3 regions of the Cytobacillus sp. Hz8 genome follow, and region 3 is predicted to be linked to each of the others. Evidence: riboswitches for the same ligand, from Rfam matches in the RefSeq annotation. Region 3 holds a riboswitch; each other region holds the start of a gene.
The links. Region 3 has a riboswitch for lysine ahead of ACE38V_RS06010 (transporter substrate-binding domain-containing protein). Riboswitches for the same ligand answer to the same signal wherever they lie in the genome.
Positions count from the first base shown of each region.

Region 1: it holds a riboswitch for lysine, as region 3 does, so the genes downstream of both, ACE38V_RS09810 (amino acid permease) here and ACE38V_RS06010 (transporter substrate-binding domain-containing protein) in region 3, are expected to answer to the same signal.
Region 2: it holds a riboswitch for lysine, as region 3 does, so the genes downstream of both, ACE38V_RS14165 (aspartate kinase) here and ACE38V_RS06010 (transporter substrate-binding domain-containing protein) in region 3, are expected to answer to the same signal.

Region 1 covers NZ_JBHKFI010000006.1:100,180-106,597, forward strand. The annotation lists gene ACE38V_RS09800 (PAS domain S-box protein) at 1-761, opposite strand, end outside; gene yhfH (protein YhfH) at 1,027-1,161, shown strand; gene ACE38V_RS09810 (amino acid permease) at 1,255-2,682, opposite strand; lysine riboswitch at 2,804-2,983, opposite strand; gene ACE38V_RS09815 (hypothetical protein) at 3,162-3,362, shown strand; gene ACE38V_RS09820 (cold-inducible protein YdjO-related protein) at 3,695-3,946, opposite strand; gene ACE38V_RS09825 (hypothetical protein) at 4,067-4,228, opposite strand; gene ACE38V_RS09830 (YozQ family protein) at 4,266-4,475, opposite strand; gene ACE38V_RS09835 (YjcZ family sporulation protein) at 4,608-4,727, opposite strand; gene ACE38V_RS09840 (YjcZ family sporulation protein) at 4,750-4,851, opposite strand; gene ACE38V_RS09845 (hypothetical protein) at 4,853-5,224, opposite strand; gene ACE38V_RS09850 (anti-repressor SinI family protein) at 5,409-5,570, shown strand; gene ACE38V_RS09855 (response regulator transcription factor) at 5,555-6,268, opposite strand.
Region 2 covers NZ_JBHKFI010000011.1:21,825-28,242, reverse strand. The annotation lists gene ACE38V_RS14170 (YslB family protein) at 125-574, shown strand; gene ACE38V_RS14165 (aspartate kinase) at 660-1,889, opposite strand; lysine riboswitch at 2,002-2,179, opposite strand; gene uvrC (excinuclease ABC subunit UvrC) at 2,246-4,018, opposite strand; gene trxA (thioredoxin) at 4,371-4,685, opposite strand; gene ACE38V_RS14150 (electron transfer flavoprotein subunit alpha/FixB family protein) at 4,903-5,880, opposite strand; gene ACE38V_RS14145 (electron transfer flavoprotein subunit beta/FixA family protein) at 5,928-6,418, opposite strand, start outside.
Region 3 covers NZ_JBHKFI010000003.1:176,572-182,989, reverse strand. The annotation lists gene ACE38V_RS06025 (YjhG/YagF family D-xylonate dehydratase) at 1-327, shown strand, start outside; gene ACE38V_RS06020 (GntP family permease) at 497-1,843, shown strand; gene nagZ (beta-N-acetylhexosaminidase) at 1,915-3,651, opposite strand; lysine riboswitch at 4,031-4,213, shown strand; gene ACE38V_RS06010 (transporter substrate-binding domain-containing protein) at 4,328-5,164, shown strand; gene ACE38V_RS06005 (amino acid ABC transporter permease) at 5,223-5,957, shown strand; gene ACE38V_RS06000 (amino acid ABC transporter ATP-binding protein) at 5,979-6,418, shown strand, end outside.

The sequences.
Region 1 (6,418 bases), on a different contig from region 3:
TCTAAGGCAAATTGGATATCCTTAAGATACATATCGGATACAGCCCAGCGTTTACTCTTGATTGTACTGGAAATAACGATGCCCGAAATAATGATCATAAGAAGCATTAACACAAAATACATGATCTCAGTTGTCTGTGAACTATTCAAAAAGTTATCTTTCTTATAAAAAGTGGATGATTTGATTAATAAAAAGTGGGACTCGATAATGGACCCCGCACTGATAATTGCACTTATTGGCTTTAACCATGCTTGATGAGAGTTTAGAAAGCTTTTGGAATGAAAGAGCATCCAAAGAACAAAAAAAGAAGAACAAAAAATGAGTATTCCCCCAACTACTAGCAGGAGTGAATGAAAGACGATATGAACATTCATTCCATACATACCTATAAAATATATGAAAAAGACCGCAGCTGTCATAAAACAGCTGCCAATAATTAAATGAAGCAGATTAACCTGACGATTGATCACAAAATAGAAAGCAAAACACGTTAATAAAATTCCAAACAGAACAGATAGAATAATAATCGGGATATTATAAATGATAGAATCAAAATGACTCAAAGCTAAAACCCCAATAAAATTCATCACCCAGATTCCAATTCCTAAAGAAAAGGATCCACCAAAAAATAAAAAACGTTTATTTCTTTCTGAAGAATCAATTAATGTAAATAAATCTATCGCTGTATAAGATGAAATAAAAGTCAAAATAATTGCAGTTAATAATAATAAAGGATTATAAGAAAACACGAGCTCATTCATTGACGATCACCCCAGTTATCGCAATAGTTTCTACTATGATTGTAATGGAAACTGCCTCTATATGGAAGAAAAATCTTCATAAATTCATTTTGAATAGGATTATTCTTTCATATCTATTCAAGTTTGTCATCTTCAAATTAAGGATTAGATTTTTTTTGAAAATTTTCAAAAAAAGTCTACACAAATAAAAATTAATCGTGTATACTGTACTATAACAGAAGGGAATAATAAAAACTGTATTATAAAAACAAAGGGGGATTTACAAATGATTCAGAGTCCAGTTGAGTTTTTCCGCACATTACCAAAAAAGGTTTGTCCTGAGTGTGGTCAGCCCATTGAAGAACAAGCAGAATCATACCTTTTAGAATGTGAACGCTGTCTTGCAAAAAAATCCGAGTAAAGATTGGACGAAATTTTTATGCCTATGAACACAAGAAAATGAGCCCTTTCATTTCACTGAAAGAGGCTCATTTTCTTTTTATATTTATGTGGATTAAACTTTTGAATTTTCCTTCTTCATCTTTTCATTCCCCTTTTTCAACACTTGACGAGAAAAGATAATGCCACTTGCAATTAAAACGACACCAAAAGTAAATATCTTAATATCGGCCGTCCCTGCATAAATGACCCAAACTGAATAAATCGTAGCCAAGAATGCGATGATTCCGTCCATCCATCTTGCCTTCTTACTATTATGATACGTCTCTCCTGTGACAACTAATTTAAGCTGGAACACTGAAGATATGAAATATGGAACAAGATAAGATAAGGTTGCAATATAAATAATAAAATCAAAGGCCTGGGAAATAGAATTGGAGACCGTAGAAAAAATAAATAATTGTCCAATCATATTTGTAACAATGATAGAAAACTTTGGAATTCCCTTTTGGTTTTCTTTTCCAAACTGAGGAATAAAAATCCCGTGCTTTGCTGCTTGAAAAGGGATTTCCCCAGTTAACATGACCCAACCAAGAGAAGAGCCAAATAAACTAATCAGACCAAGTCCAGCCAATAATTTTGCTCCAATTGGTCCTAAAATCGTTTCAATCGCGTCAATTAGCGGCTTATCAGAGGCAATTAATTGATCCTGTGGCAGCATTCCCATCACAAGGGTGCTTATGCCAATATAAATTGCTAACGCTATGAAAAGTCCAAGAATCGATGCTCTTTTTACATCAATTTGCTTTCTAGCACGCGGGGCGAAAACAACCGCTGATTCAACCCCAACAAATGCCCAAAGCGTCGTAATCGCTGCTTTATTAATTTGAGAAAAAATACTCATACTATTCCCTGCATCATCTACTCTTGCTGCAGCTAATGGAAGAATATTTGCCTTTTGAAAAGCAAACAAACCAATAATGATAAACAAGAGAAAACCAATAACTTTTGCCGCTGTTGCTGCGAAATTTAACTTTCCTGCCCCTTCCATCCCATGTAAAATAATCATTGTTGTACCCCATAATAACAATGTGCAAACTAAAAAAGTAATGGCGTTCCCTACTTTTAAAGTAAATGATCCAATTTTAAAAAGCTCTGCACTACTTGTCATGATTGGGAAAAAAGTGGATAGATAGCCTGCAAAGGTAGTAATAATCGCAATATTTCCTGCAAGGTTACCAATCCAATACCCCCAGGTTGCCATAAACCCTGAAAGGGTAGACGCATTAGAACCTGGTTTAAATAATTCTTTTGCATAAATTTGCGGTCCACCTGAAAGCTCCGGTTTTCGTATCGCCAGATTTCCAAATACTAAAACAGTCACTAAAACACCCAAACCGGTTAATAACCAAGCTCCCAACACACCAAGGGGACTCGCCACCTCAGAAAGGGATCGCGGTAGCATAAATATCCCTGATCCCACCATGTTCCCAACAACCAAAGCTGTAAGTATCCACAGTCCAAATTTTTTATTTTGACCCATCTATAGTACTCCTCTCGTTTCTTTCCTCGAGCTTTAGAAATTAGAGATAATATTCAATGATTTGTAAAAGCACAAAAAAGCACACCACTTAACGGTGTACTTTTAAACTGCCGCATCAGGGGAAATGGATAGTTCATCATAACAAAAGCTATGACAGTTCTGCTCCTATTCAAAGACAGACCCAGCTACTAATCATCAGAGAATTCTTAGTGCTTCGGCAATGATTCCTTTTTGTTAAAGTCCTAGAGCTCTCTGACTCTCATTTAACATACTCTTAATGCATTGCGCCTCTAACTCATCTTTAGCTGATGAGGAATTATCAATTCAGTTACGAGGCTAGCTTACTAGAAAGGCGGGGCATTGTCAATGAATAAAAGTATTCTAAAAAAGTAAAATATAACGTTATTTCCACTCATTTCCTCCATGAAAATCCAAAAATGGTGAGAGAATAAACTTAATAAACAAAAGGAGTGAATAAATTGGTTGCGTGGTCTGATGAAAAGAAATTTCTTACAAAAGCACCAAAGGAAACAAATTTCACCGTCGATACCGATGGGCATTTTCCCAATCTAAAAGCAATCGCCGGAGATTCTGTCAATGCCCACAAAAACCTAGAGGAAGCTAATGCTATTTTTACGAAAAAAGAATTGGGACAGCAGAATGAAAATAATGCCTTGTAGACGGGGCTTAGTAAATGTTTCATTATACTTTTGTTCGTTCCTAAATAGAATTTTATCATAAATTTTGCAGTGAATATGTTCGTACAAATATTGACGTATACAGCTTAAATTAGATTGCAATATCTTGTATTAAGGTAGTTGATAAAAAAATGGAAGGTCAAAAAAATGATTCCTCTATCCTCTTCACTTGAATTTATATTCTGTCTCTTTGCTAGCTAATAGCCTGATATTAGAGCTTTTATGATAAATGGAAACTCCCCATTCCCTTATAACACTAAAAACCCACCAAAGCTATAAAGCTCCTGGTGGGTTCAATCAAAAAAATAATTCCATTAAATTTTCGGAAGTTCTCGTATCTCCACGGAAGTTTCATTTCCACATAGCGGACATCTTAAATCATTAGAGGCGAAATCTTTTCTCATCCATCCTTTACAATTTTCATCCAAACAAGAATATACTTCAACATCCATCATGATCATTTCCGGTTTATCATCTTGACCTTTTTTATTAAAAAAAATCGACAACGCCCCCTTATTAGCTTCAAAACCTCTACTAATAGTATAAACCAAAATAAGGAAAAACATTACTAATTCATCCAATTATAATGATATGCTTATAAATTCCAACCTATGCCGCCTATCGGAATTGAATCCCTCGAAAAGTGGAGCAAATGAAAAAGAAGCTTGTCCTATGACTGCTTCTTCCTAATTTTTTAAATCAGAACGTTTACCTAAATCAGGCTCACCTGGAGTTTGATTGCCAGTGGTAGCATTATAGCCTACTCGGTAGCTCGCGTGTCTTTTTTCTCTTAAGGCTTCAGGCATTTGATATTGACTCATATCATCCTGGGCATCCCTTGGCGTCATTTTCCATCACCTTCCTTTCCATTTTCTTGTTATTACATTATTCTTCAGAGCCCTTTCTTGGTATTCCCATTTCCTTTCCATTTACGTTCTCTATTACCGATTGAATTTCACCCTCTGTAAAGGTATCGCTCACTTGCTCATGGGTTGTCGCTAAACCTGAAGATACCTCGTCCTTCCGTTGATAATCTTCCGATTGATACACTCGATTTGCAACTGGGTAGTCATTGTTTTGATTTTTCCCCTTCAAAACAGCAGCCCCTTTCATGTTGGAATAATGTTATTTTATACAAAAAAGGAAATATCATACGAAGAGGTACAGATAGAAAAACCCTTTGATCATCATTTATCAAAGGGTTTCCATTTCATTACTATTTTCAAATTAGAGCCATGCAGCTCCAACAATTATTAACAGGATAAATAAGACGACGATTAAAACAAAGCCACCGCCGTATCCATATCCACCGCCATAGCCACAACCATATCCATAACCGTACGGCATATAAGCACTTCCTTTCGTTAGTTTAGAATCCCCAACCTACATATGCGGAACCCACAATGATTAAAAGAATGAACAAAACTACAATTAAAGCGAAGCCGCCGCCGTATCCTACACCTGCACTCATGTTATCCACCTCCCATGACATCTATCCGTATTGTATGTGGGTAAAGGTGTTTTGGTATGGGCTCATATCCAATAAAAAAGTTTTGTATAAAAAAATGAATCCTTCCAAAGGAAACAATCCCTGTCTGTTGAAAAATCAGATAAATATCCTTCTCTTTTCTTTCGATTTCGATTGGAACAAGAAAACCTCTAAAGTTCCAATTCCTTATCTCTCCATAAGCCTTCAAAATAGCTTCAATCGTGCTCGCATTTTTCGTTTTAATATTAATAACCGCAATTAAAACATGCTTTTGCTCAGCAATTGAAATCCTCTCATTTAATATCCAAAAATTATTTTTCTCAATTAAACGAGTAATATGGTACCTTGGCAGCATAAAAAAAATCACCTACCTCATTAAAATGGAACAAATCCATCACCAATTTTAGGTGCAATAAAATAATTTTTTCAGACTATTTAAAAATATTTAATGAAACTTTAAATAAAATTGAATGAAAGTTATAGAACGAACTTTAATATACTTAAATGACAACAATTAATGAAGGCGGGTGTACGAAAAGATGAACCAGTTTCAAAAAAACTCTAAAGAAGCCATCTCTACCAAAAAAACAAATTCTCCCGATCCAGAATGGGTAGAGCTTATTACAGAATCAAAACAAATAGGATTGGCTAAAGAGGATATATTACAATTTATTAGACAACCACATCAGTTTGTTAAATGACCATTAAATTTGTAGTCAATCCCTCTTACGGTAAGTAGATATTTTGGCTTTGCCGGATTCGGTTCAATTTTTTTTCGTAAATTGCTAATGTGGACCATTACTGTTCGGTTATCACCTAGACTATCCTCTCCCCAAATGAGTTGAAATAATTGCTCAACACTGTATACTCGCTCTACATTCTCTGCAAAAATCTTTAACAATTGAAATTCCTTAACAGGAAGATTCACAGGTCTTCCATCTACTTTTACAACACAACTTTGCAAATCGATGGACAGCCCTGGAAACTCTAATAAAGAATTTCTCACACGAGTCTCTAAAGATTGAGACATCATTCGTCCTCTTCGTAAATGAGCCTTGATGCGTGCGATCAATTCTCCTGAACTAAATGGCTTGGTCATATAATCATCTCCACCAATCCTTAAGCCCAATATCTTATCAATATCCTCTTCTTTGGCACTTAAAAATAGGATTGGCACGTTTGATTTTGTTCTAATGGCTTGGCAAGTATCATAACCGTCGAAACCAGGCATCATCACATCTAAAATGATTAAGTCTGGTTGAAAATCATCGATGAACGTAATAGCCTTCGTTCCAACGGATGCCCATTCAACTTTGAAACCTTCTATTAATAGATACTGTTTTATGACTTCGACTAAATCAGCATCATCATCCACGATAAGTATTTTGTCGCTTATCATTTTTATCCTCCTAACTTTCAGTAAATTTTATATTACGATAAAAAAATGAATTTCCTGCAATTTTTCTGATAATTTAACAATATTTTTACTTGTCGAAAAACGCTGTCGCTTATTATCAGAATATTTACTCTATTTTTCATTGATTCCCAG
Region 2 (6,418 bases), on a different contig from region 3:
CTTCCAATTTTATTATATTGAAATAGTAAAAATTTCATGTAACAATTCGCTGCTTTTTTGATAAATCGATGCTTAATTTAGGTTGATTTGTATATAATAGAATAGTAGAAAGAGGGGAGATCATTTGAGCGAAATTTCATCCGCAGAAAAAATATCATATAATGACTATCATGTACCTGCATTTGGTTATGAGCTAATTCGGGAAATTCTAATACCTGAGCTTCTTGGTAAGAACACGCCACACCTTTTATATTGGGCAGGAAAAAGTCTTGCACGAAAATTTCCTTTAGATACCTTTGAACAAATTGCTGATTTCTTTCATCAAGCTGCTTGGGGTTCTTTAGAAACTAAAAATGAAAACAATAATGAAATTGAATTTGAATTTACAAGCGAACTTATTAGCCATCAATTAAAACAGAAAAAAGAAATGTCCTTTCAATTAGAAGCTGGATTCCTAGCTCAGCAATATGAAATGCAAAAAAAGGTAATCTGCGAAGCCTTTGAACATCCGCGAAAAAAAGGTGGAAAGGTTCAAATAACAATAAAGTGGGACAAAAAAGATGTCATTGAGTAGCCAAAAAAAGCTTTCATCGGAATTTCTCCATTGAAAGCTTTTTTCATTCTAAGAGAAATTATCCCCTGCTACCTTAATATTATTTTTATAAATTTACTGGTACACGAGATAATTCAAAGGCAGAGTGAAGTTCTTCAACCGCTTGCACCATTTTCATATCATCAATAACTGTTGATACCTTAATTTCAGATGTACTGACCATTTTTACCGTAATATCGCTGCTTGCTAATACTTCAAACATTTCTGCAGCTACCCCAGGGTTGGAAACCATCCCAGATCCCACAATTGAAACTTTAGCAAGTCCTGTTTCTGTTTCAACCTTCTTATATTTCAACAGCTTTTTATTACTTTCTAATACATCCAAAGTTCCTTGTAAATCAGCTGTTTTAATGGAAAACGATAAATTATTTGTTTGATCAGCCGTTGTGCTTTGGATAATGATATCTACATTAATATGACTGCTTGCTAAGGTTGTAAAAATAGTCGATAACCCAGTTATGGAATTAGGCAAACCAAGGATTGATACTCTTGTAATTTGATCTTCAAATGCAATTCCTCTGACAACTAAATTTTGCTCCATTTTTGCTTCCTCCTCAATGATTGTTCCGCGCATTCTTTCCATGCTTGACCGAACTTCAAGTGCAACATTGTAATTTTTCGCATACTCTACCGCACGGGGATGAAGCACAGCCGCACCTAAATTTGCCAGTTCAAGCATTTCATCATATGAAACTGATAAGAGCTGTCTTGCATCCTTTACATAGCGAGGATCTGTTGTAAATACACCGGTTACATCGGTATAGATGTCACATTTATCTGCTTGCAAGGCAGCAGCAAGTGCTACGGCCGTTGTATCGGAACCACCTCTACCCAGTGTTGTAATCGATCCATCCTTTGTTACTCCTTGAAACCCAGCAACGATTACGATTTTCCCTTTTTCCAGTTGCTCTTTAATCTTGGATTCATCAATATTTAAGATTCTCGCATTGCCATGAACAGCTTCTGTTTCAATTCCAGCTTGCCAACCAGTTAAGGAAAGCGTATCAAATCCTTTTTCAATCAAGCTAATCGCCAATAAAGAAATAGTGACCTGCTCACCTGTAGTAAGAAGCATATCCATTTCCCTTCTGCTAGGGTTAGCCGATATTTCATTTGCCATCGTGACAAGCTGATCGGTTGTTTTTCCCATCGCAGAAACTACGACCACGACCTCATTTCCATTTGATTTTTCCTCAATCACTCGATTTGCAACATTTTGTATTCTTTCAATACTTCCTACCGAAGTACCCCCGAATTTCTGAACAATTAACCCCACAATATCCCTTCTTTCGCTCAAAGTTAATGAACTTTTATGTAAAAAATTCAACAAAAAAAGCAATGAGAACTATCTCATTGCTGTGTTCATAAAGTTAATAAAAATACGCACACAGTGAGATAGCGCTCCAAGATAATAATCTTGACAATCCTACATTTCTTAAATGCAGGACCAGCAAAGAAAGAAATAAGCCTTTCCCCACTTCGGCAAACATTCCCTTTCAAAGTTCCTCACTGAAGCTTATTCCTCTCCGAACCTTTACTGATGAAGTTTGCACCTCTACCATCACTTTAATTTGATAAAGTGTTTATTTAAATGTTTACTCATTATAGCATAGACCCATTCTTGTGGCAATTCTATTCCAGTAATTTTTTTACAAGCTCTTCTGCCACTTGGGAAGGGATCCCGATATTCGTAAAGTCTTCCATATTTGCTTCTTTCATTTTTTTTACCGAGCCAAATGTTTTTAATAGAAGTTTCTTACGCTTTTCCCCAATACCAGGAATGTCATCTAACATAGATTGAAAAGCATTTTTGCCCCGTAATTGGCGATGGAAGGTGATAGCGAATCGATGCACCTCATCTTGTATTCTTTGCAATAAATAAAATTCCTGACTATTTCGCTCTAATTGAATGATTTCAAGAGGTTCTCCATATAACAACTGCGATGTACGATGCTTTTCATCTTTTACAAGACCAGATATGGGCAAATCAAGACCCAATTCATTTTCAATAACATCTCTTACTGCTTCCACATGACCTTTCCCACCATCTATTATGACTAAATCGGGAAGTGGCAGGTTATCCTTCAGCACTCTTGAATATCTTCTTCTAACAACCTCTCTCATGGATTCATAGTCATCCGGTCCCTCTACCGTTTTAATTTTGTATTTACGATATTCCTTCTTCTCTGATTTTCCATCAATAAAGACAACCATCGCTGAAACAGGATTGGTTCCCTGAATATTCGAATTATCAAATGCCTCAATCCGATGAGGGGTATAGATATTTAAAGCCGCCCCAAGTTTTTCGACCGCACGAATGGTTCGCTCCTCATCTCTTTCAATTAATGAAAATTTTTCCTTTAGGGCAATCTTTGCATTTTTGCAAGCAAGGTTTATAAGATTTTTTTTCTGCCCTCTTTTAGGCTGTAATACCTTCACCTGCAATAAATTTTCTGCATACTCAGCATTGATGGCTTCAGGAATTAAAACCTCCTTAGGTTTAAAATGATTGGTTTTTTCATAAAATTGACCTAAATAAGTCAGCATCTCTTCTTCTGGCTCATTGTATACAGGGAACATCGATACATCTCTTTCAATCAGTTTTCCTTGACGAATAAAAAAGACTTGAACGCACATCCAACCTTTATCCACTGAATAGCCAAACACATCGCGATCGATAAAATCGGTTGTCTGCATTTTTTGCTTTTCCATTGTTGCTTCTATATGAGCAATTTTGTCGCGAAATTCCTTTGCCCGTTCAAAATCCAATTCATCCGCTGCTACCATCATTTTTTCTGTTAGATCATCCTTTATTTCCTTATATCCACCATTTAGAAATTTTGTAATTTCATCCACTATTTGTTTATATTCTTCCTCATTAATATCATTAATACAAGGAGCAAGGCATTGACCCAAGTGATAATATAGACAAACTCTGTCTGGCAGGGTGGTGCACTTTCGCAATGGATAGATCCGATCTAATAATTTCTTCGTTTCATTGGCGGCCTGGACATTCGGATAAGGACCAAAATATTTCCCCTTATCCCTTTTGACATTGCGAGTTGTGATTAATCGCGGATGACGTTCTGCTGTAAGTTTAATAAAAGGGTAGCTTTTATCATCCTTTAACATAATATTGTATTTTGGATCATATTTTTTAATTAAATTTAATTCGAGAATAAGGGCTTCCATATTGGAGGACGTCACAACATATTCAAAATCTTCTATTTCATTCACCAGTCTTAATGTTTTTCCATCATGTGAGCCGGTAAAATAGGAGCGAACTCTATTTTTTAAAATTTTTGCTTTCCCTACATAAATAACTGTTCCTTGCCGGTCCTTCATTAAGTAGCATCCTGGTTGATTGGGTAATAATGTTAATTTTTGTTTAATAAGTTCATTCACGTATTGTTCACCCCCATTTGTTTATCCCACTCTTAACGGACATTTTGACTCCCACTTCAAGATTCTGAGAATACGAAGAAGATAAGTGGGAGATCAACTGTCCGTAAAGGTCCGATAAGTGAAATAAGATTTTTCTTTGGGCTTCAGCCCTTAGAAAAATCAATCAGGCTTTGCGTGACTAACCATCAGTGGGGGATGAATGGCAGACTAAAAGCGCTACGTCTGCACTAGCACGTCCTGTGCGTCGAAAACCCCCACTGATGGAAGTTTCACTTTATTATATTTTGAAACGGGGCAAAAAGAAAACCCAAACTTCTTATCGAAGTTTGGGCTTTAGGAATTTATCCATCCATTAAACATGACTAGAAAGTCGTTCAGTTAATGCTTCTTTTGGTTGGAATCCAACAACTTTGTCAACCACTTCGCCATCTTTAAAAACAAGTAAAGTTGGAATGCTCATTACCCCAAATTTAGCAGCTGTTTCTTGATTTTCGTCTACATCAAGCTTAACGATTTTCACCTTATCTCCCATTTCAGCATCGATTTCTTCTAAAACTGGAGCAATCATTTTACAAGGTCCGCACCAAGGTGCCCAAAAATCAGCTAATACCAAGCCTGAAGAAGTTTCAGCTGAAAATGTTTGATCTGTTACGTGAGAAATAGCCATGTATTACATCCTCCTAAATTAAATAACTTTTTTTGTAACGTCAGTATATCATCGATTAAGGTTCTATGCTAATAATATGTTTCGTTCGTCATTTTGCCCCAGATAACCTATTTCTTATTCATCGACCATGTGGTATCATGCAAGGTTTCCATTCGAACCACATAATAAAGATGAAGCGAGCGGTTAATGCCCGCTCGCTTCATAATTCCTTATTTGCTTATGCATTAACCTTTAGTTTTTTAAATTCTTCTGTCAATAATGGTACTACTTCAAATAAGTCGCCAACAATTCCATAATCGGCTACTTTAAAGATATTTGCTTCAGGATCTTTATTAATTGCTACAATAACTTTAGAGTTTGACATTCCAGCTAGATGCTGAATGGCACCGGAAATTCCACACGCAATATAAAGATCTGGGGTAACAACTTTTCCAGTTTGACCAATCTGTAAAGAGTAATCGCAATAATCTGCGTCACAAGCTCCACGTGAAGCACCTACTGCTCCTCCAAGTACTTGAGCTAACTCCTTCAATGGTTCAAAGCCTTCCGCACTCTTTACACCACGACCACCAGATACAATTACTTTTGCTTCTGAAAGGTCTACACCCTCACTTGCCTTTCTTACCACTTCTTTAATAATCGTCCGAAGATCCTTTATATCAACAGAAATCGCTGATACTTCTCCAGTTCTAGATTCATCTTTTTCTAAAGGAGCGATATTGTTTGGACGAATGGTTGCAATTATAACCCCATCGGTTACTATCTTTTTCTCAAATGCCTTGCCTGAATAGATTGGACGAGTGAATACAATGTTCCCACCAGCTTCCTCTACCCCAGTCGCATCTGAAATTAAACCTGAATTTAATTTTGCTGCAATTTTAGGCGCTAAATCTTTCCCTAAAGAAGTATGTCCGATAACTAAACCTTCTGGATTTTCAGTATCCACTACAGCTAGTAATGCTTGCGCAAAACCATCAGATGTATATTGGGAAAGGTTTTCATCTTCTACTACCACTACTTTATCCGCACCATATTGGATTAACTCATTTCCTAAACCGCTTACAGAAGTTCCAATTAAAACACCAACAACTTCTCCACCCTCTGCAACTGTTTTAGCAGCTCCAATAGCTTCGAAGGAAACATTACGTAACGATCCGTCACGTGTTTCACCTAACACTAATACTTTTCTAGCCATTACGAATTACCCCCAATTGTATTATTCAAAAGATTTATGCTCGAATGTCAGACTACTTTTGCTTCTGAATGTAGAAGATTCACAAGTTCCTTAACTTGATCAGCCAAATCTCCTTGAAGAACCTTTCCTGCTTCTTTTTGTGCAGGTATATAGATTTCAATCGTTTTTGTTTTTGCTTCCACATCATCTTCATCTAAATCTAAATCATCTAGCTCCAATTCATCTAAAGGTTTCTTTTTAGCCTTCATAATCCCTGGAAGAGAAGGATAACGAGGTTCATTTAAACCTTGTTGAGCTGTTACTAGTAGAGGAAGACTTGTTTCAAGTATTTCAGAATCTCCTTCAACATCGCGAGTAACAGTTGCTTTTGTTCCATCAATTTCAAGCTTCGTAATGGTTGTAACATAAGGGATATTTAACTGCTCTGCCACGCGAGGACCAACTTGACCAGTTCCTCCATCAATCGCGACATTTCCGCCAAGAATAATATCCGCTTCTTTATCTTTTAAATATTCAGCTAAAATTTTCGCTGTTGTAT
Region 3 (6,418 bases):
CCAGAGGCTTTGGCAGGTGGCCCAATTGGGAAATTACGTGATGGGGATGTCATTGAAATGATTGTGGACAGGAACCAATTAGTAGGTTCGATTAATTTCATAGGAACAGAGAATGATAGATTATCCTATGAAGAAGCTGCTAAAGTTTTGGAAGCCCGTGAACCTCATCCAGATTTAAAACCTGAGCCAGGTCTCCCAGATGATACTCGGCTATGGGCAGCACTTCAAGCAGTCAGTGGAGGTACATGGCGTGGAAGCATATATGACACTGAGCGAATTCTTGAAGTAATCAAAGCTGGTATGGATGCTTTAGCAAAAGAAAAATGATTAGTTAAAAACTAAATAACAAGAACTTATTCTCTTCAAGGACGATTGAAGAGAATGGGTTCACCCGCCAAAATTATACTTTCATCATTGAAAAGACGATCTTAGAAATCTTCAAAACTATAGTTAATGCTTACAAAAAAACATTCTGACTTTCTTTTGGAGGATTATTATGCCATTATTTATTGTCGCTATCGCCATAATTGTCTTATTGATCTTAATTATGGGTTTAAAACTGAACACCTTTGTCTCGTTAATTATTGTTGCCTTCGCTACTTCTTTAGCACTAGGAACTCCGCTTGATAAGGTAGTAGCATCGATTGAGTCCGGATTAGGGGGAACACTTGGTCATATTGCATTAATATTTGGGCTTGGAGCAATGCTGGGTAAATTAATTGCCGATGCTGGTGGAGCCCAGCGGATTGCTATGACCCTCATTCATAAATTTGGAGAAAAAAATATTCAGTGGGCTGTTGTCGTAGCCTCATTCATCGTTGGAATTGCCTTATTCTTTGAAGTTGGGTTGGTGTTATTAATTCCTATTGTATTCACCATCGCCAAACAATTAAAGGTTTCTATTGTTTATCTCGGAATTCCTATGGCTGCCGCATTACTGGCAACACATGGTTTCTTACCTCCTCATCCAGGTCCAACAGCGGTCGCTGGTGAATATGGCGCAGATATTGGAACGGTCTTATTATATGGAATTATTGTGGCCATTCCTACAGTCATTATCGCAGGACCTTTATTTACAAAGCTTGCTAAAAAAATTGTTCCCAATGCCTTTAATAAAACAGGAAATATTGATTCATTGGGGGAACAAAAAACATTTAAATTAGAAGAAACACCAGGATTTGGAGTTAGTGTGTTAACCTCTATGTTCCCTGTTATTCTTATGGCGATTGCAACTGTCATTGATATGGTAAAAGAATCCGTTGGGATGAAAGATAATGCTTTTCTACATTTCATTGCCTTTATTGGAAACGCTTCAACTGCCATGGTCCTCTCTTTGATACTGGCAATCTTTACAATGGGAGTAGCAAGAAAGATACCGATCAAAACTCTAATGAATTCTTGTTCTGCATCCATCGCAAGCATCGGGATGATGCTCTTAATCATTGGCGGTGGTGGAGCCTTCAAACAAGTATTAATCGATGGTGGGGTCGGTGATTATGTAGCAGAAATTTTTAAAGGAACTTCTATGTCACCGCTATTACTCGCATGGATTGTTGCTGCCATTCTCCGTATATCCCTAGGATCTGCAACGGTAGCCGCCTTGTCAACTGCAGGCTTAGTTATTCCAATGCTCGGTGCATACGATGTCAATTTAGCTTTAGTTGTATTAGCCACTGGGGCAGGCAGTTCTATTTGTTCTCATGTAAATGATGCCGGTTTCTGGATGATTAAAGAATACTTTGGCTTGAATATGAAAGAGACCTTTGGAACTTGGACGCTGCTATCAACGATTTTGTCGGTGTGTGGGTTAGGGTTTATTCTGTTGTTAAGTTTGTTTGTGTAATAGGGAAATTAATTTGAAGTACCCTTCCTCATCAAGAGAAAGGGTACTTCTGTTTGGTTCAATCCTACATATTATTTTACATATTTCTTTAATAACTGATTAATTTCTTGATTAATTTCTGTGATATTGGCATTCCCCACTCTTGAATCACTAATCTGATATTTCCTCTTTAACTGAATAATTCTCCTGACGCTTTCGTTTATTCGTTGTTCAGAGATTTCTCCCTTTTGAACGGCTGATTTTAGGGAGGTAATGGTTTGTGAGATTTTGTTATAGTCATGTGCCACTAATATAATGTCGCTGCCTGCTTTGACCGATTCAACAGCAGCTTTGCCAATAGCGTAATGATCTGTTATGGCCTCCATCGTCATGTCGTCCGTAATCACAACGCCATCGAAATGGAGTTGTTTTCTTAGGATATTTGTGATGGCTATTTTAGACATAGAAGCCGGATAGGCCGAATCTAATTTTGAAAGCAAAATATGGGCGACCATCACGACATCGGCTCCACTGTTTATGGCTTGCTTAAATGGAACGAGTTCCAGCTTATTTAAGTCCGTCATATTTTTATAAACAATTGGAAGATCTAGATGGGAATCAACGGATGTATCTCCGTGCCCTGGAAAATGTTTAATCGTTGCGATGATCTTTTGCGATTGAATGCCCTTCATCGTTTGAATCCCTAGCTTACTGACAATAGAGGGATTATTGCTAAAAGAACGATCACCAATAACAGGATTTTTTGGATTACTATTTATATCAAGAACAGGTGCAAAGTCCAAATTAAAGCCAAATGCTTTTAATTCTTTTCCTAAAAGAGTTCCAACCTGATAAGAAAACGACGAGTTGTTGATGGCTCCAATTTTTTTATTGGTTGGAAAAGAGGTTAATCCTCCGGGAAGTCTTTCGATTTTTCCCCCTTCTTGGTCTACACTAGACAGAAGTGGTAAAGGATTTGCTTGATTTTCGATCTTCATCTGGTTGATGAGCTGAACAGTTTGTTTAGGATTTACCAAATTATCAGCATAGCAGATGATTCCGCCAACTTTATCTTTTTTTATTAAACTTTTGGTGCTTGCGTTCATGCTCGTACCTGAAATGCCAGCAATTATCATTTGCCCGATTTTTTCCGATAAGCTCATCTTCGCAATGGTTTCTGATATCGTTTTAGGCTGATTGGTTGTTTGTTGTGAAGGTTGTCGGGCTACTTCAGTATATAGTGAAATGTGATCAGCCTTTGGATTGGGTTCCTGAGTAGTTGGTTTTGGCATTATCCATTTTAAATCATAGGCAGGTGTGACATGATATACCAAGATGATTTGGTCATGTGTTTCATCCTTATAGTACCGAACCTCGTCAGGATCACCGCCAACTTTTAGAATATTATGGTAACGAATGGATTGTAGCTTGGAATCATATGATCGAATATCATTGCAGATATCTCCTTCATACCCTAAAACAACATGGTGCTGGGTATACTCCTCATAGCTCTTATCCTCAGCTTTCGTAATTTGGGTAGGCTTTCCCCATGTGCCTGATACTTCAGTTCTTTGCGTTTTCCCGGAAATGAATGGAAGATTGACCAATTTTCCACCTTCAGATAAGGTGAAAGTGTTACGAATGAAATCATTTACGTCATTGGCTTGGTCTTTCGGTTCATTGGCTTTAGGCGTAGAGGTAATGGGTTTATCCTTGTTTGGTTGGGGACGGGTTGCATTTTTTGTAATAGTATAAATGCCAGCGACGAGAAGAAGGGTTAAAAAAAGGAATAGAAAATATCTGAATTTACGATTTTTTGACTTGATCATATAATGAAGCCCTTCTTTCTTATTGAGATTTGTAATGGTGTTTTAATAAGCCTAAAGTAATTCTAATTAAAAATAAAGAAGAAATAAAAATTTGTTTTTGTTAATGAAATTATTATTCTTATCCAAGTTGGTGGCTGATTCACATTTATTCTAAAAAAATAAAATTTATTCGTGAATTCAATGAATATTTGTGCAAAATCCTCTATTAAAAATATAATTCCTTTGTGCAAAATATGTGAGAAAATCTTTTAATAAAAGGGTAGTAATACTAGTATGACGTTGATATCCAAATTCATCCAAATTATTATACTAGGTTGACAGATTTATCAGTATAAGGTAGCCTTAATAATATAATCTAATAACGAACCTCACTTTTTACTAGTGAGGTAGAGGCGCGATGTTTAACAGTCTTTAGCGGAGCTTGAGAGGGCTATGATTCTAAGGAGAAGGAAATGTTGCCGAAGTGAGTAATATTCTCAGTATTACTTGCTGGGTCTGCAGTGAATAACTGCAGGACTGTCTCAGGAGACTACCCGGTTTTCTGAGTTGTGCTATCTCATTTGGGAAAAGAGAGGGTTTCGGGGCATTCTATTATAATGCGGCCTGAGTATACCTCAGGCCGCTTTTTGTTGTGGAAAAAATGTCCTCGGTCAAAAATCAGGAGGAGAAGACGATCATGAAACAAAAAGCATCATTATTTTTCGTATTAATGCTTTCAGTCATTGTATTATTAGCAGGTTGTGGGAAAGGTGATAGTTCTAAATCGGCATCGGCTGATGAAAATACATTTAAGGTGGGGCTTGAAGCAGGCTATGCTCCATTTAACTGGACACAAAACGATGATTCCAATGGCGGCGTGAAAATCGCTGGAGCTTCAGAATATGCAGGGGGCTATGATGTAGAAATAGCGAAAAAAATCGCAGATGGTTTAGGGAAAAAATTAGTGATTGTGAAGACGGAATGGGATGGACTTGTGCCTGCCTTAACCTCTGGCAAAATTGATGCCATTATTGCAGGGATGTCACCGACAACGGAACGAAAAAAGACGATCGATTTTTCAGATAACTATTACAAGTCCAATTTAGTAATGGTTGTGAAAAAAGGAAGCAAGTATGAAAAGGCTACATCTATTCAAGATTTTAAAGGGGCAAAGGTAACCGCTCAGTTGAATACTTTCCACTATTCCGTGATTGATCAAATTAAAGGGGTAAAGAAAGCAAAGGCAATGGATAATTTCCCAGCTATGCGGGTGGCTCTAGAATCAGGAATTATTGATGGCTATGTCTCAGAACGACCTGAAGCCGTTAGTGCATCTAGTGCGAATGAGAATTTTGCCATGGTTGAATTTAAAGATGGGTTTAAAACTTCAGCGGATGATACAGCCGTTGCGGTTGGAATCCAAAAAGGCAGTGACTTAAAAGGAAAAATCAATGAAATTTTAAAAGGCATTTCAGAGGAACAACAGACCGAAATTATGGATGCTGCGATTAAAAATCAGCCAGCAGCCAAATAATGATTTTTTAGGCCGGCTGTAATTACAGCCGGTTTCATGATGATGGAGGAGGAGAAAGATGAGCTTCGATTGGATTGTCAGAATCATTTCAGAAAATTGGCCAATGTTTCTGCGTGGAGCAGGGATGACGCTTTTTATTGCTCTAATTGGAACCATTCTCGGTGCGATTATTGGATTGTTGGCAGGGGTAATTCGAACCATTCCTGTCCCTGATAGAGGAATGAAAAAGTTTATTCTTAAAGTCATTAATATTATTCTATCCATTTATATAGAATTTTTCCGTGGAACCCCAATGATCGTACAGGCCATGGTCATTTATTACGGTTCCGCATTGGCATTTAATATCGATATGAATGTTTTAGTTGCGGCGCTTATTGTAGTTTCTATTAATACCGGAGCCTATATGGCGGAAATTGTTCGCGGAGGAATTGTATCTATCGATAAAGGTCAATTTGAAGCGGCACAAGCGATTGGGATGAATCATTTTCAAACGATGATGAATGTGGTATTGCCGCAGGTGCTGCGAAATATTTTGCCTGCAACAGGGAACCAATTTGTGATTAATATTAAAGATACATCGGTTCTGAATGTGATTTCAGTATCAGAACTGTATTTCCTAACGAAATCTGTGGCAGGAAATAATTTTAGATACTTTGAATCCTTCTTTGTCGCATGTATTTTGTATTTTGTCATGACCTTCATTGTGACAAGAATCCTGCTTTATTTTGAAAGAAAGCTAGAAGGACCGGAAAATTACACCATGACAAACGATGAGATTCAACCAGCAAGATAATGAAGGAAAGGAGGAGAGAGCATGGAAAAAGTCATTGATATTCAGCATCTAAATAAATCCTTTGGAGCACACGAAGTATTAAAGGATATCGATTTTTCAGTGAATAAAGGAGAGGTAGTCAGTATCATCGGTTCCTCCGGTTCTGGTAAATCGACCCTGCTTCGCTGTATCAATCTATTAGAAAAACCGAGTGGCGGACAAATCATCTATCAAGGGGAAAACATTTTGGATGACAAGCGTGATCTATTTTTGTATCGCCGCAAACTGGGGATGGTATTTCAGCAATTTAATTTGTTTGAAAATCACAATGTGTTAAACAATTGCGTGGTCGGACAAATTAAGGTGCTAAAGCGATCCAAGGATGAGGCGGAAAAGATCGCCATGAAGTATTTGAAAGTGGTCGGAATGGATCGGTATGTAAATGCTAAACCTAAGCAACTATCCGGTGGTCAAAAGCAGCG